Regions from separate parts of the Anabaena sp. TISTR 8404 genome, predicted to be linked through region 3. Evidence: predicted binding sites of a transcription regulator. Region 3 holds the regulator's gene; each other region holds the start of a gene.
The links. Region 3 encodes NtcA, which controls nitrogen genes in cyanobacteria. Its sites were predicted from a motif close to TNTGTANNNNNNNNTACANA; they were not measured.

Region 1 (3,132 bases), 2.6 Mb from region 3:
CTACATCTCAAGCATCATATTCCCTACGGATTGCATGGGAGCTTCACTTCGCAGGTGTTTTTGCCAGATTGATTCGTTGACGTTTTGTGGGTGTGAAACTTCCCTGACTAATTGGTGTTCATAAACTTACCCAAGCCAGCCTAAAGAACGCTCAAGAACTACAGGAGTGTGAAACTTCCCTGACTAATTGGTGTTCATAAACTGCCCAAGAGTAATGTTTTCGACATATGCTCTTGGGTTTTAATTTGTCATCTTCTCCTGCGCCGCCGCCTCGTGTAGTGATATGATGAACCACTGCTTCTGTAATGGACGTATGAACCGCCACCCCCAGAAAGAACTGAATCACAAGCCGTTCCGTTGCCGTCTCTGTCCAGTTGAGGATTAGCTGGTAAAGCTGCTTGAGCTTGCTCTTGCATGGCAAAATCCTCGCACTTAGCATCTTTGAGAGTGCTTGTGGTGACTTGTGGTTGAATTTGTGTGCCAGCCGTCTCATCAGGGTTAGAAAACGCTAGGCAAGATACAGATTCATCTTTGTACTCAACACACACGTCTTTGCCTGATTCGGGTGCAAGATTGTAATCCCGCCACAGGACTTTTTCAAACCCTGACTCAGCTTGTAACTCTAGAACCAATGGCTCGCCGTTGCCTTTTGCACCAGTGACGACGGAAACAGACTCAGGTTGAATTAAATCGGTATTGAGATACTGGCAGGTGGTATACAAGGCGATGCTGGCTCCGTTGATTGGAAGATAGCGATCGCTTTTACATACACTTGGGTCAAAGGTGACAAATTCAGGTGTGGGTGTTGGAGTTGCTTTTGCTGGCGTGGGTGTGGGCGTTGGGGTTGGTATTACCTCTTGTATTGGCGAGGGTTTCGCTTCTTGCACGGGTGCAGGCTTTGGCTTTGCAACTGGTGTAATTACTACTGGCTCAGGTTTCGGGGCAAAAACGAGCATTCCAATAAAGGAAAGAACAAAAGCAGACAGATAAATCTCAGTGCTTTTGCGTCGAGTGCGCTTTTCCCCACGAAGCACCAGTTTTGGGTTAATCAGTCCAGTAGCAAAGGCAATAATGGAAGCAAAATTAACTAATAAAAGTAGACCAAACATTGAATGACTCACTCATATAATGAGCTTGTCATAACTTACACTTTAAAATTTCAGTGTGATTTAATACTGAATATTGATGAAGAAAGAAAAATAGATTGCACTTAAATCAATTATTCAGAGAAGATTTAATCTAATTACAGGTCAGTGTATCAAAACACTCCGAGTCGCTCACCTCTACAACTGCATCAATCTTAGTGCTACTATAAATGTAACATTAGCTTAGTTGTAAACACATAAGATTATAAAAGTCGTAGAGTCAGAGCAAAGATAGTATTTGGCAAAGATGCAGATACATCTATTAGTTTTGGTTTATGATGCTGCGTATCACCGTACAGACGTAGTAATTTTAGATGCTAATGATATCGAAAAACGTGCGATCGCCCGTCTGCATCTCAAGCATCATATTCCCTATGGATTGCATGGTAGCTTCACTTCTCAGGTGTTTTTGCCAAATTGATCCCTAATTTCTAAATATTGATCCTTAACAGTTTATAAACCATAGTTCACAGTTTTACCGTTGAACTGTGGTTTTTTTAACAAAAAATTAAATTGTAACAAAAACTACAGAATTTTCTTACTTTTTGAATATAGAGGATAAGCTAGGCATATATGTATCCAGTTCGCAAAGATACCGCGATTAGGAGAAACTTTTATGATTGCAACACCTACAATGCCGCTGGAAGCCGCTACGCCAGCACATATATGTCCATTCGATCAAGCTTGTAGCTACTTAGAAGCTGCCGCGAAAGAATTAAGGTTAGATCAAGGTGTACTAGAAATTCTCAGCCACCCGCGCAAGGTTGTGACAGTTTCAATTCCGGTGAAACTAGACAATGGCGAAGTGCGGGTATTGGCGGGACATAGAGTACAACACTCTGATATATTAGGCCCCTACAAAGGTGGAATTCGTTATCATCCAGCTGTTACACTGCGGGAAGTCTCAGCACTAGCAATGTTGATGACTTGGAAATGTGCATTATTGGGTATTCCCTATGGTGGTGCTAAGGGAGGTATTGCAATAGATCCACAACATTATAGTGTTGGGGAATTAGAACGCATTACACGTCGTTACACCAGCGAATTAATCAAAGATATTGGCCCTTCACTAGACATCCCCGCACCAGACATGGGTACTTCTGCCCGTGAAATGGCTTGGATGATGGATACTTATTCAGTGAATGTTGGTCATGCTGTACCAGGGGTTGTGACTGGTAAACCGCTTTCCGTTGGTGGTTCCCTTGGTAGAGAAAAGGCAACTGGACGCGGCACAATGATTATTGTGCGTGAAGCTTTGGCAGACCAAGGTAAAACATTAGAAGGAATACGAGTCGTTATTCAAGGTTTTGGTAATGTTGGTAGCGCAGCTGCCGAATTATTACACCAAGCAGGAGCGAAAGTAATAGCTGTTTCCACAGTTACAGGTGGGGTATATTCGCCCGATGGGTTGGATATCCCGACTTTAAAAGCTTACGCTGCCGAAAATCATCACAATCTTATTGATTTTCCACACACTAGAGCAATTAGCAATGCCGAATTACTGACTTTGCCTTGCGATGTTTTAATTCCGGCTGCTTTAGAAAACCAAATTACTGAAGAAAATGTCCATCAAGTACAGGCGCAAATTATTGCCGAAGCAGCCAACGGCCCTGTGACTCTCGAAGCCAACCGAGTTCTAGAAGCGCGGGGTGTGACTGTGCTACCAGACATTTTGGCGAATGCTGGGGGTGTGGTAGTGAGTTATCTGGAATGGGTGCAAGGTTTGTCTTACTTATTCTGGGATGAGGAACGGGTCAACCGCGAAATGGAACATTTGATGGTGCAAGCTTACCATCAAGTGATTCAGCAATCAAAAGTGCGGCAAGTTCCATTACGATTAGCAGCTTATACTTTGGGTGTAGGAAGAGTAGCACAGGCATTAAGCGATCGCGGTCTGTATCCTTGATAATTTAATACATCTCAACTAAAAAACTATATTGAGGTGTGCCTCATCAGCTAACAAAAATCAGTCTTTGCACTGAGTTTT
Region 2 (3,132 bases), 1.1 Mb from region 3:
GTATTTTATGGTGAGCTACAAGCACGAAATAAGTGGGAATTTTTAACTTTAAGATTTTTATCTTGGCTAAGCTTATTGTTAGCGATAATCTTTATATTACTTGTCCCCGTTGGTGTAAGTAACACTGTGAGACTGAGTAAACAAAGTTATACTCAGATTAATAATTTATCTCAGCAACAACTCACGCAAGCGGAACAAGTTGAGCAACGACTGAGCCAAGCTAAACCAGAACAAATAGAAAGTTTTCTCAAAAGTCAAGGTCGTTCAATAGATGCAAATAATCCTAAAGAATTGAAAGAAAAAGTCTTATCAGAAGTTTCTCAAGCTAAAGAGAAAATCAAACTTCAAGCTAAAGCTAATCAATCTACGCAGCGGTTGAATTTACTGAAAAATTCGGTTAAATGGAATCTGGGAGCCTTAGTGACATCTGCTCTATTTTTCGTCATTTGGAGAACTACAAATTGGGCAAGAAGTAAGTAAGATAGCTATATTTTCTTTTCAATTTCAGCCAAACAAAAAAGTAGGGTAGACCAATAAAAATAATTGTCTACCCTACTTTGATTAACGGAAAACTTTACTCAATTAAACTTTTGCTAGTTCTGGTGTAGGACGCTTGCTGTTGCGAATATTTGTGATTGCTTCAGCATAATCTTTGGCGTTAAATACAGCTGAACCGGCAACAATTGCATTAGCACCAGCTTCTAAAACCTGCCAAGTGTTGTTTGCTTTTAGTCCACCATCTACTTCAATCCAGGGGTCAAGTCCGCGCTCATCGCACATCTGACGCAGCTTTCTAATTTTAGGTAATACACCAGGAATGAAGCTTTGACCACCGAAGCCGGGGTTAACGCTCATGATTAATACTAAATCGCAAAGTTCCAACACGTACTCAATGAATTCTAGTGGTGTGGAAGGATTGAGTACTACCCCTGCTTGTTTACCGAGTTCTTTAATTTGACCAAGAGTGCGGTGCAGGTGTGGTGAAGCATTATGTTCAGCATGTACAGAGATAATATCTGCACCTGCTTTAGCAAAGTCTTCTACATACTTTTCTGGTTCCACAATCATCAAGTGGACATCCAGAGGTTTTGTAGTAACTGGACGAATCGCCTCCACAACCAGAGGGCCTATCGTAATATTAGGTACAAAGCGACCGTCCATTACATCAACATGAATCCAATCCGCTCCAGCTGCGTCTACCGCGCGAATTTCATCACCCAGACGACTAAAATCGGCTGATAGGATAGATGGAGCAATCACAATGGGCTTTTCAGATCGGTTTTGGGTCATGGCTAGTGGGTTTTTAAGCGTCCTCGTCTGTAAGCATTGTAACAAAATACTGTAACAAAATATTGAGTGATCCTAATTAATTTAATGTTGCTTTTGGAGGCAAGCGGCAGAAAAAAGTAAAACTGTGGACTATTGACTATTGACTACTAATCTATGAACAAAAAACTAAACTGGATAATTTGGAGTTTGAGTGCTTCTTGTTTGAGTGTGCCGGTACTGGCTACAGGATTACAAACTTCCATAGGAACAAATGGTATTGATGCTTTAAAACTACATCAGCCTCCTTACAATTTAATTGGTCGGAAGATAGCCATTGGCCAAGTAGAAATCGGTCGTCCGGGAATGTTTGGTTGGGATAAAGCAGTCTCGAAAAATCGCACCATATCTTTAGCAGCAGTTTTCTTACGCAATGGCCCAGCGAAATCAAATACAGGCGTTGACCCCCACGCTTACAACGTCGCTGGTGTGATGGTGAGTACAGACAAAGGTCTACCAGGAATAGCGCCGGGAGCAAGACTGTATTCTTCTGCGGTAGGTTCTACCAAAAATATGGGTCAGCCAGAAGAGTGCTTGTCAGCGCAACACATTGCGTTACAAAACAGCGGTGATATCCGCGCGATTAATTTTAGCTTTGGTGAACCGCTTAATCGTGATCCGCGACCAGATGCTGTTCTAGATGGGAATGCTTTATTAACATTGTGTGTTGACTGGTCGAGTCGTGTTCACGATGTTTTGTATGCGATCGCAGGCAATCAAGGTAAAGGTGGTATTCCGATTCCTACTGATAATTTTAATGGAGTTAACGTGGCTTTTTCATCCCGTCGCGGCGGGATTTTTAATAAAGTAGACGTTTCTAACCTTGCAGGTTTGAATCAGGGAGTCAGTGGCAGGTTAGCTGGAAGAGAATTTAATATTGATGGTCGTCGCTCTATCAGCATAGTTGCACCTGGTAGTAATATACCTTTGTTGAATCCTGACGGCAAAATTAATAAAGCTACAGGTACAAGTTTTGCTGCACCTCATGTGACGGCGACGGTAGCTTTGTTACAGGAATTTGGTGATCGCCAATTACGAGCCAAAAAACCTAATTGGAGTGTTGATAGCCGTCGTCATCAAGTGATGAAAGCGGTTTTACTAAATTCAGCCGATAAAATTCAAGATAGTGGTGATGGCTTGCGCTTGGGGATGACGCGCACACTCATCGATAAACAAAATCAAGATTGGTTAGATTCAGACGCTTATAAAGACCCGAAAATTCCCTTAAATGCTCAAATGGGTACAGGTCATTTAAATGCGTTTCGCGCTTATCAACAATTTAGCGCTGGTCAATGGCAACCAGCAAAGGCTGTCCCAGCCATTGGTTGGGATTATCGAGAAGTCACTGCGGGGACTGCTGTTGATTATCAATTAACAAAACCTTTAAAGCAGGGGAGTTTTGTTTCTATCACCCTCAGTTGGGATAGATTGGTCGAGTTGAGCGATCGCAATCAAAACCAGCTGTATGATGTCGGCGAAACTTTTAGCGATAAGGGATTAAATAACCTCGACCTCTACTTAGTAAAAGCTGATGCCAAAAATTCTGAAGCTAGTGCTGTTTGTTCTTCCATCAGTCCAATTGATAGTATCGAACATATTTTCTGCCCCGTTCCTGCTAATGGCAATTACAAAATCCGTGTCCAATTTCGCCAACAAGTAAACGCTGCAACTCAACCTTATGCTTTGGCTTGGTGGACTGTAAATTGAAGTATGAAGTCTAAATATTGACAAAGGAACAGAAATATTCATTGTGAAAAACTAATTAAATTGCTCTGTGTCCAAATTATTCGGACAAAAATTTTACCC
Region 3 (3,132 bases):
TCAAAGGTAGAGTGAATCTGTTCGTCGTTCTGGACATTACAGGGAACAAATAAGCTGGGGTTGAGAGGTTCTACCAATTCCGCAACTTTTTTTTCCATCTTGCCGCGTTCATCAGGGAGGTAAGTAATACCTAAATTAGCTCCGGCGGCGTGCAATTGTTGAGCGATACCCCAAGCGATGGAGCGATTATTGGCAATACCTGTAACGAGGGCGTTTTTTCCAGTCAGATTCAGCATACAAATTATTAACAGGATCAATCATGGTAAAGATGTCTGAGCAGTATCAAATATTTTTCTTTCTCCTTTGGGCGTGGTGCGGCGTTAATAAAGCTACTATTCAAAAAACTCAAAGCTTGAAATCAAAGCCTTTTGAACACTAGTTGCTTCAACGAAAGTTCGTTGTGCAACGCACTGGCTGTTTTTGACTTCGGCGTAGCTGTACTAGCTTACCTTTTTGAGAAGGCAATTACAGCCTTGAAGTCTAAATTTTTTAGGGGAAATTAGAATACTTCAACTGCTTAGTGTATCACCTGGGACTTTTCAGACATCCTCTTAGGAGGATACTAGAAACTGAGGCCTGTTTTTCTTGGTTTGCCAGAGGATTTATAAAAATCATGTTTAACAACAAAGAATCCAGGAGTCAGGAGCCAGAATTGGTGAATTTACCTGAGTGCGACTGGTGGATGAATAAACTGTGAAACGCTACACCAAATTAGAAATTTTTTGGTGCTTCTAGATGATAAGTCTTTTTGCCTCATTAATAGCGAGGTATGAAGCCTTGGGTATAGCTTCGCTGAGAGCGAGTCTTTTTTCAATGGGAGACGCTACGCTAACGAGAGTCTTGAGTCTGAGTCCTGAATTCTAAATGCCGAATTCTTCTTTAATTCAATAGGTGTGTTTGCTGCATAAAAAATTGTCTGCTATTCCTGAAGATATTCTCAAGATATGGTGAATTTTTTTGCAAAAAACCTGATGAATACGACTTTGTAAGTACTTATAACAACTACTAGCTAAAAAGGTGAAAAATTATGTATCATTATGAACAAATAACTTGGAAGTGTAGGATTTGAGTATAGGAAAGTACAGAAAGGTTGACGGTGATTTATTCATTTTTCAGGTGTATTCTTAGGTAATCAGTTTCTTTGTTTTTCCGGCATTGGGTAGGGGAAGGGAGATGATCGTGACACAAGATAAAGCCCTAGCAAATGTTTTTCGTCAGATGGCAACTGGGGCGTTTCCGCCTGTTGTGGAAACGTTTGAACGCAACAAAACGATCTTTTTCCCGGGCGATCCTGCTGAACGAGTTTATTTTCTTCTTAAGGGTGCTGTAAAACTTTCCAGGGTATACGAAGCAGGAGAAGAAATAACAGTAGCACTATTGCGGGAAAATAGTGTTTTTGGTGTGTTGTCTTTGCTGACGGGAAATAAGTCTGATCGGTTTTACCATGCTGTTGCATTTACACCTGTAGAATTGCTGTCAGCACCAATCGAACAAGTAGAGCAAGCACTCAAGGAAAATCCAGAATTATCAATGCTAATGTTGCGAGGTCTATCTTCGCGGATTTTGCAGACAGAGATGATGATTGAAACTCTAGCTCACCGAGATATGGGTTCAAGATTGGTGAGTTTTTTATTAATTCTTTGTCGTGATTTTGGTGTTCCTTGTGCAGATGGGATCACAATTGATCTGAAGCTATCTCATCAAGCGATCGCCGAGGCAATTGGCTCTACTCGCGTTACTGTCACAAGGTTACTAGGTGATTTGCGTGAAAAGAAAATGATTTCTATTCATAAAAAGAAGATTACTGTGCATAAACCTGTTAGCTTAAGTAGGCAGTTCACTTAAAAACAATTGGAGGTAATGGAGTTGGCAAGTATTGTATTTTTGCAGATAATACCCGTAGCTGGAGGTAAATCATCAGTTGATTAATCTGAGCTATTGCCAATCTCTGATCCTCCACAGACAATGGTCGAAAGTAGTAGGCTGTATCTGGAACCATTTCGGTAGCTGAAGATGACCACCGGGTACATCCTCATCGCAGCAATTTTAATTTTGGGAGGCGTAATTGCCACTGTGGGCGATCGCATTGGCACACGGGTTGGCAAAGCCCGCCTCTCACTATTTAAGCTGCGACCAAAAAATACGGCAGTACTGATAACAATTTTTACAGGTGGGTTAATTTCAGCATCAACTCTGGGGATTTTGTTTGCGGCTGACGAAGGATTGCGTAAGGGAGTCTTTGAGTTAGAAGATATTCAAAAAGACCTCAGAAACAAACGAGAACAGCTAAAAACCGCAGAAGCACAAAAAAGCCAGGTAGAGAAAGAGTTAAGCCAAGCAAGAATTGAACAAACCAAAGCCCAGCAAGATTTGCAAGCAATTAATAAATCCTTGCAAGCAGCTAACGCTAAACAAAGAGAAACCCAAGCACAGCTTAATTTAACCATTAGCCGCCAAGCACAAACGCAAGCGCAACTGCAACGCACTCAAGGGCGTTTGAATCAAGTGGCAACGCAGTACCAACAAGCTAGATCTGAACTACAAAGCGTTTACAATCAAAGACAAGCCTTACAAGTGGCTGTAGGACAATTAAAGGCAGAACAGCAAAGACTGTACGCAGAGGCGAAAAAAGCTATTGATGAAGCGAAAGCAGCCATTACAAAACGCGATCGCGAACTTGCCAACCGCCAAGAAATTATTGAACAGCGCGATCACAAAATTGCCCAACTAGATAAACTAATTCAAAGTCGCAATCTAGAAATTACTGCACGAGAACAAGTCATTGCCACACGCGAATCTCGTCTCAAAGAATTAGAAAGACAACAGGATTTTTTAGAACAGGAAGTAGCAAGGCTAGAAAAATACTATCAGTCTTATCAAGACCTGCGCTTGGGCAAATTGGCTTTGGTTCGAGGTCAAGTTTTGGCAGGTGCTGTTATTCAAGTTCAGCAAGCTGCGTCTGCGCGTCAGGCAATTCTACAACTTTTAGGAGAAGCTAACCAAAATGCCATCTTTCAATTAACTGAACCAGGTGCAACACCAGAAAATACACAAATACTGCGTGTTACTCAAGAAAGAGTTGAGCAGTTGATCAGACAAATCAGCGATGGTAAAGAATATGTGGTGCGAATT
Region 4 (3,132 bases), 500 kb from region 3:
AATTTCGGCAAAATTTTGATACTCAGCTAGATAAGATCCTTGGTCTATTTCTGGGCCGATAGTAAGTATTTGGCGGTAAGCACCAGCTTTAAATTCTACTGCTGCTTGCTCTAAGGCGTAATCCGATATCCAGCCATCAATGACTAATGTATCTGCTGATTTGAGTGGAGAAGTTACGGCGAGAAATGGGTACAAATTGTAAATCACAAAAAACATGGCAGAAGCAGAAGCCGCCAAACATAAAGCCCATCCCTGCGCCGTTAGTGTCCATATTTCTTGGCGTTTGAGTAATCGGATTTGTGGAATTTTATGAGTGTGCTGATTTTTTTTCGGCATTAATTCTTAGATAAGCGTTGAGATTTTAAATAAGCAAATACAGATTTATCTCCAATATCTGCGGGAATAACTTGAAATGTTTTCCGCACAGCAAATACTAAAAATAAAATTGCCCAAACTCCTAAAAGAATTTGTTCTACCTGAATAGGTAAAACTCCAACAAGATGTCCTAATAAAAGCAAAGGAACTGTAAAAGTTAAAACTTTAGTTTCTAAACGATTAAAGCAAAATGCTTCTTTAAAATAAATGCCTGTCAATGCTGCAAAAGTAAAACCTACTCCTAAAATAGTGAGCGGGTTTGTGTACAGAGTAACCGCAAAAGGTTGGCTGTCAACATGGGCGAAGATAAACGAGGAAATACTCCCAATTAACCAAAAAACTTGTAAAATTCGGTGTAGAGGAGCCATATATATGTGGATAGTCAGCAAACTCACACCGAGAGCTAAACTAAAGCAGGTATACAAAGGCGTAATTGCTTGGATGGTAGTCGGGTTATTGTTGAACAATACCAAAGCAGTACCGATAGCAAAGCTGAGTGCGGCTATCATTAAGGCAGTGCGATAGATAATTACCCCAGTGCGATCGCTTTGATCAATGGTAAACTCTCCAAACTGGCCTTGATAAACTTGTGATGGAGATACAGTTTGTGTAGTCATAAAACAATAGTGATGAGTGAGCAGTAATCTCAATTTCTAGTTTAATAATTAATCACTTCTAAAGTATTTTGCCAATGTATCTGCAACTGTGAATGTGCATTACCTCCATTAATGGCAATTTCTACCCAACCATGACTACCAATTAAGGCTATAGCTTCGCCAACTTCGCCATTACTGTAAGTTTCACACCCTGGTATTGTCAACCCAGCAATTTGCACACCCCAAGTTTTACCTTCCACGTAATTTCCAGGAATATTGCTGATTAAGTTACCAAAGTGATCTATATATTGAATACAACCCAAGCAACCACGACTAGTTTTTTGACATTTTCCTATATCTAGCTGTACCAAAGTTGCTATATCTATTTCTTGTCCTAGTTCTTTCAAGGGAACACCACTCGCAAGGTTTGCGCCTACAGGTGCAAAAATATCTCTACCGTGAAAAGTGCGACTAGGTTCGGGAGTTCGCCAGTAATTAGAGTTTGTTAGTTCAACGGCTGCGACTGCGGGAGTTTGACTTAATACTCCACTGAATATGCCATTATCAGGGCCAACTAAAAACCCATTTGCAAATTCTACTGCGATCGCTCGGCGTTTACTACCCACTCCCGGATCTACTACTGCTATATGCACTGTTTTATCTGGAAAGTAGGAATAAGCATTTAGTAAACAAAATCTAGCAGCAGCAATATCTTGTGGCGGAATTTGGTGTGTTAAGTCTATAACCCTTAGTTCTGGGTTGATTTGGGCGATGATACCCTTCATTACCCCGACATAAACATCGCGATCGCCAAAATCGCTGAGTAAAGTTAGGAGCGATCGCTGATTTATTTGACTCTCTACCATGATCAGAATATCATTACATATACTAAGACATATTTTTCTGTAGCAACAGCTACAAAATTTATGTTATGTTAGGAATACTAAACATAAAAAAGCATAAAGAGGGTAATCACTATGAGCCAAAATAGACTACAAGCTATGAGACAAGCCAAAGAAGTACACAGAGAAAACCTCAGAAAAAGCCTGGAACATCGCTTAGAAGTAGCTAGAGCGCAAGGCAATGAAAAATTGATTCATCAACTAGAAGCAGAAATGAGATATATCGGCTAAAGCCGCTAAAACAGGAGTTGATTGTTTATAGTTTTGTTGTGTGGAAACCCCCGCTTCGGCGGGTTTTTTGTTGACTATTTGTGAATAGTCAAGAGTCAATAGTCAATAGTCAAAAAGGTAAAATTTCACACTTCACACTTCCGGTTCTACACCCAAAGCCCGTAATTGTTCTGCCAAGCGTTCAGCACGTTGTATGGCAGTTTCTTTAGCTTGTCGTTCTTGTTCGGCGCGTTCTGCACCAGTAGGAATCACATTACCTTCAATGTCACACCACCTGAGCCAAACATCTCGTTTGCCTTCATACACACCTTCCCACAAACATAACCCTAGCTCAACCTCGGTCAACCATTCTTCGCTCATAGGTACCTAGTGCCGTCCTTGCAATTGGTACATCTGGAGAACTTCACCACCAAGTTGCTGAGATGGGTAGAAAATAATGTAGTATAAAATCCTCATTCGGGCATATTCTAAGAATTTACGCCCTGTTTCATTGCCTTCTCGATTCGAGACAATTTCAATCACTACTTCTGGTGGTTTGCCAAATTCCCAAGAGAAATAAGAACGATGTCTTTTTTCCCACCAGTTTTCGGCTACTTGTACATCTAAACTCAAGAATACATCAGGTACAATCGCTGGTTGATTGCTACTTGCAAACAAGCCCACATTTGCAGCCACAAGAAACCCTTGGGAATTACTTGCACCGTTCCAAGAACTGTAAAGGGTTTCTGTTAATAACCGTTGTTGTTTTTCTGATGGTAGATTATCCACTGGTTGATTATCTTCTGTCACCAAATGGCTAACATCTGGTAACAAATCTTCTGTCAAGGTGATAGGCTCATTCATAAATAAGTTAGGGGATAGGAGCTTGATTCTATTGTGACAGCATCACTCATCCCCTTGAGTTTTGTTATGGCTTTGGTTTGTATGTCGAAGCAACGTGTAATTCTTTCAATTGCTTCGCATCTACTCCAGAAGGCGCATCAGTTAACAAGCAACGGGCTTGTTGTGTCTTCGGAAAAGCGATGACA

Region 1: a site for NtcA is predicted at 1,658-1,677, ahead of ACMX3D_RS12840 (Glu/Leu/Phe/Val family dehydrogenase). Genes of this name have one in related genera too.
Region 2: a site for NtcA is predicted at 1,317-1,336, ahead of rpe (ribulose-phosphate 3-epimerase). Genes of this name have one in related genera too.
Region 4: a site for NtcA is predicted at 1,874-1,893, ahead of ACMX3D_RS21810 (SAM hydrolase/SAM-dependent halogenase family protein). Genes of this name have one in related genera too.

What each region holds. Positions count from the first base shown of each region.
Region 1 covers NZ_CP180578.1:2,948,567-2,951,698, reverse strand. Annotated here, with positions in the region: gene ACMX3D_RS12855 (carotenoid oxygenase family protein) at 1-72, shown strand, start outside; gene ACMX3D_RS12850 (hypothetical protein) at 249-1,109, opposite strand; partial or broken gene ACMX3D_RS12845 (carotenoid oxygenase family protein) at 1,405-1,566, shown strand; gene ACMX3D_RS12840 (Glu/Leu/Phe/Val family dehydrogenase) at 1,762-3,051, shown strand.
Region 2 covers NZ_CP180578.1:6,646,558-6,649,689, forward strand. Annotated here, with positions in the region: gene hpsJ-A (HpsJ-like protein, cyanoexosortase A-associated) at 1-480, shown strand, start outside; gene rpe (ribulose-phosphate 3-epimerase) at 583-1,290, opposite strand; gene ACMX3D_RS28690 (S8 family serine peptidase) at 1,444-3,033, shown strand.
Region 3 covers NZ_CP180578.1:5,526,288-5,529,419, reverse strand. Annotated here, with positions in the region: gene fabI (enoyl-ACP reductase FabI) at 1-236, opposite strand, end outside; gene ntcA (global nitrogen regulator NtcA) at 1,174-1,845, shown strand; gene ACMX3D_RS24010 (DUF3084 domain-containing protein) at 2,014-3,132, shown strand, end outside.
Region 4 covers NZ_CP180578.1:5,022,781-5,025,912, forward strand. Annotated here, with positions in the region: gene ACMX3D_RS21800 (ElyC/SanA/YdcF family protein) at 1-336, opposite strand, end outside; gene ACMX3D_RS21805 (DUF2301 domain-containing membrane protein) at 336-992, opposite strand; gene ACMX3D_RS21810 (SAM hydrolase/SAM-dependent halogenase family protein) at 1,034-1,837, opposite strand; gene pirA (arginine synthesis PII-interacting regulator PirA) at 1,949-2,104, shown strand; gene ACMX3D_RS21820 (hypothetical protein) at 2,237-2,464, opposite strand; gene ACMX3D_RS21825 (Uma2 family endonuclease) at 2,471-2,947, opposite strand; gene aspS (aspartate--tRNA ligase) at 3,012-3,132, opposite strand, start outside.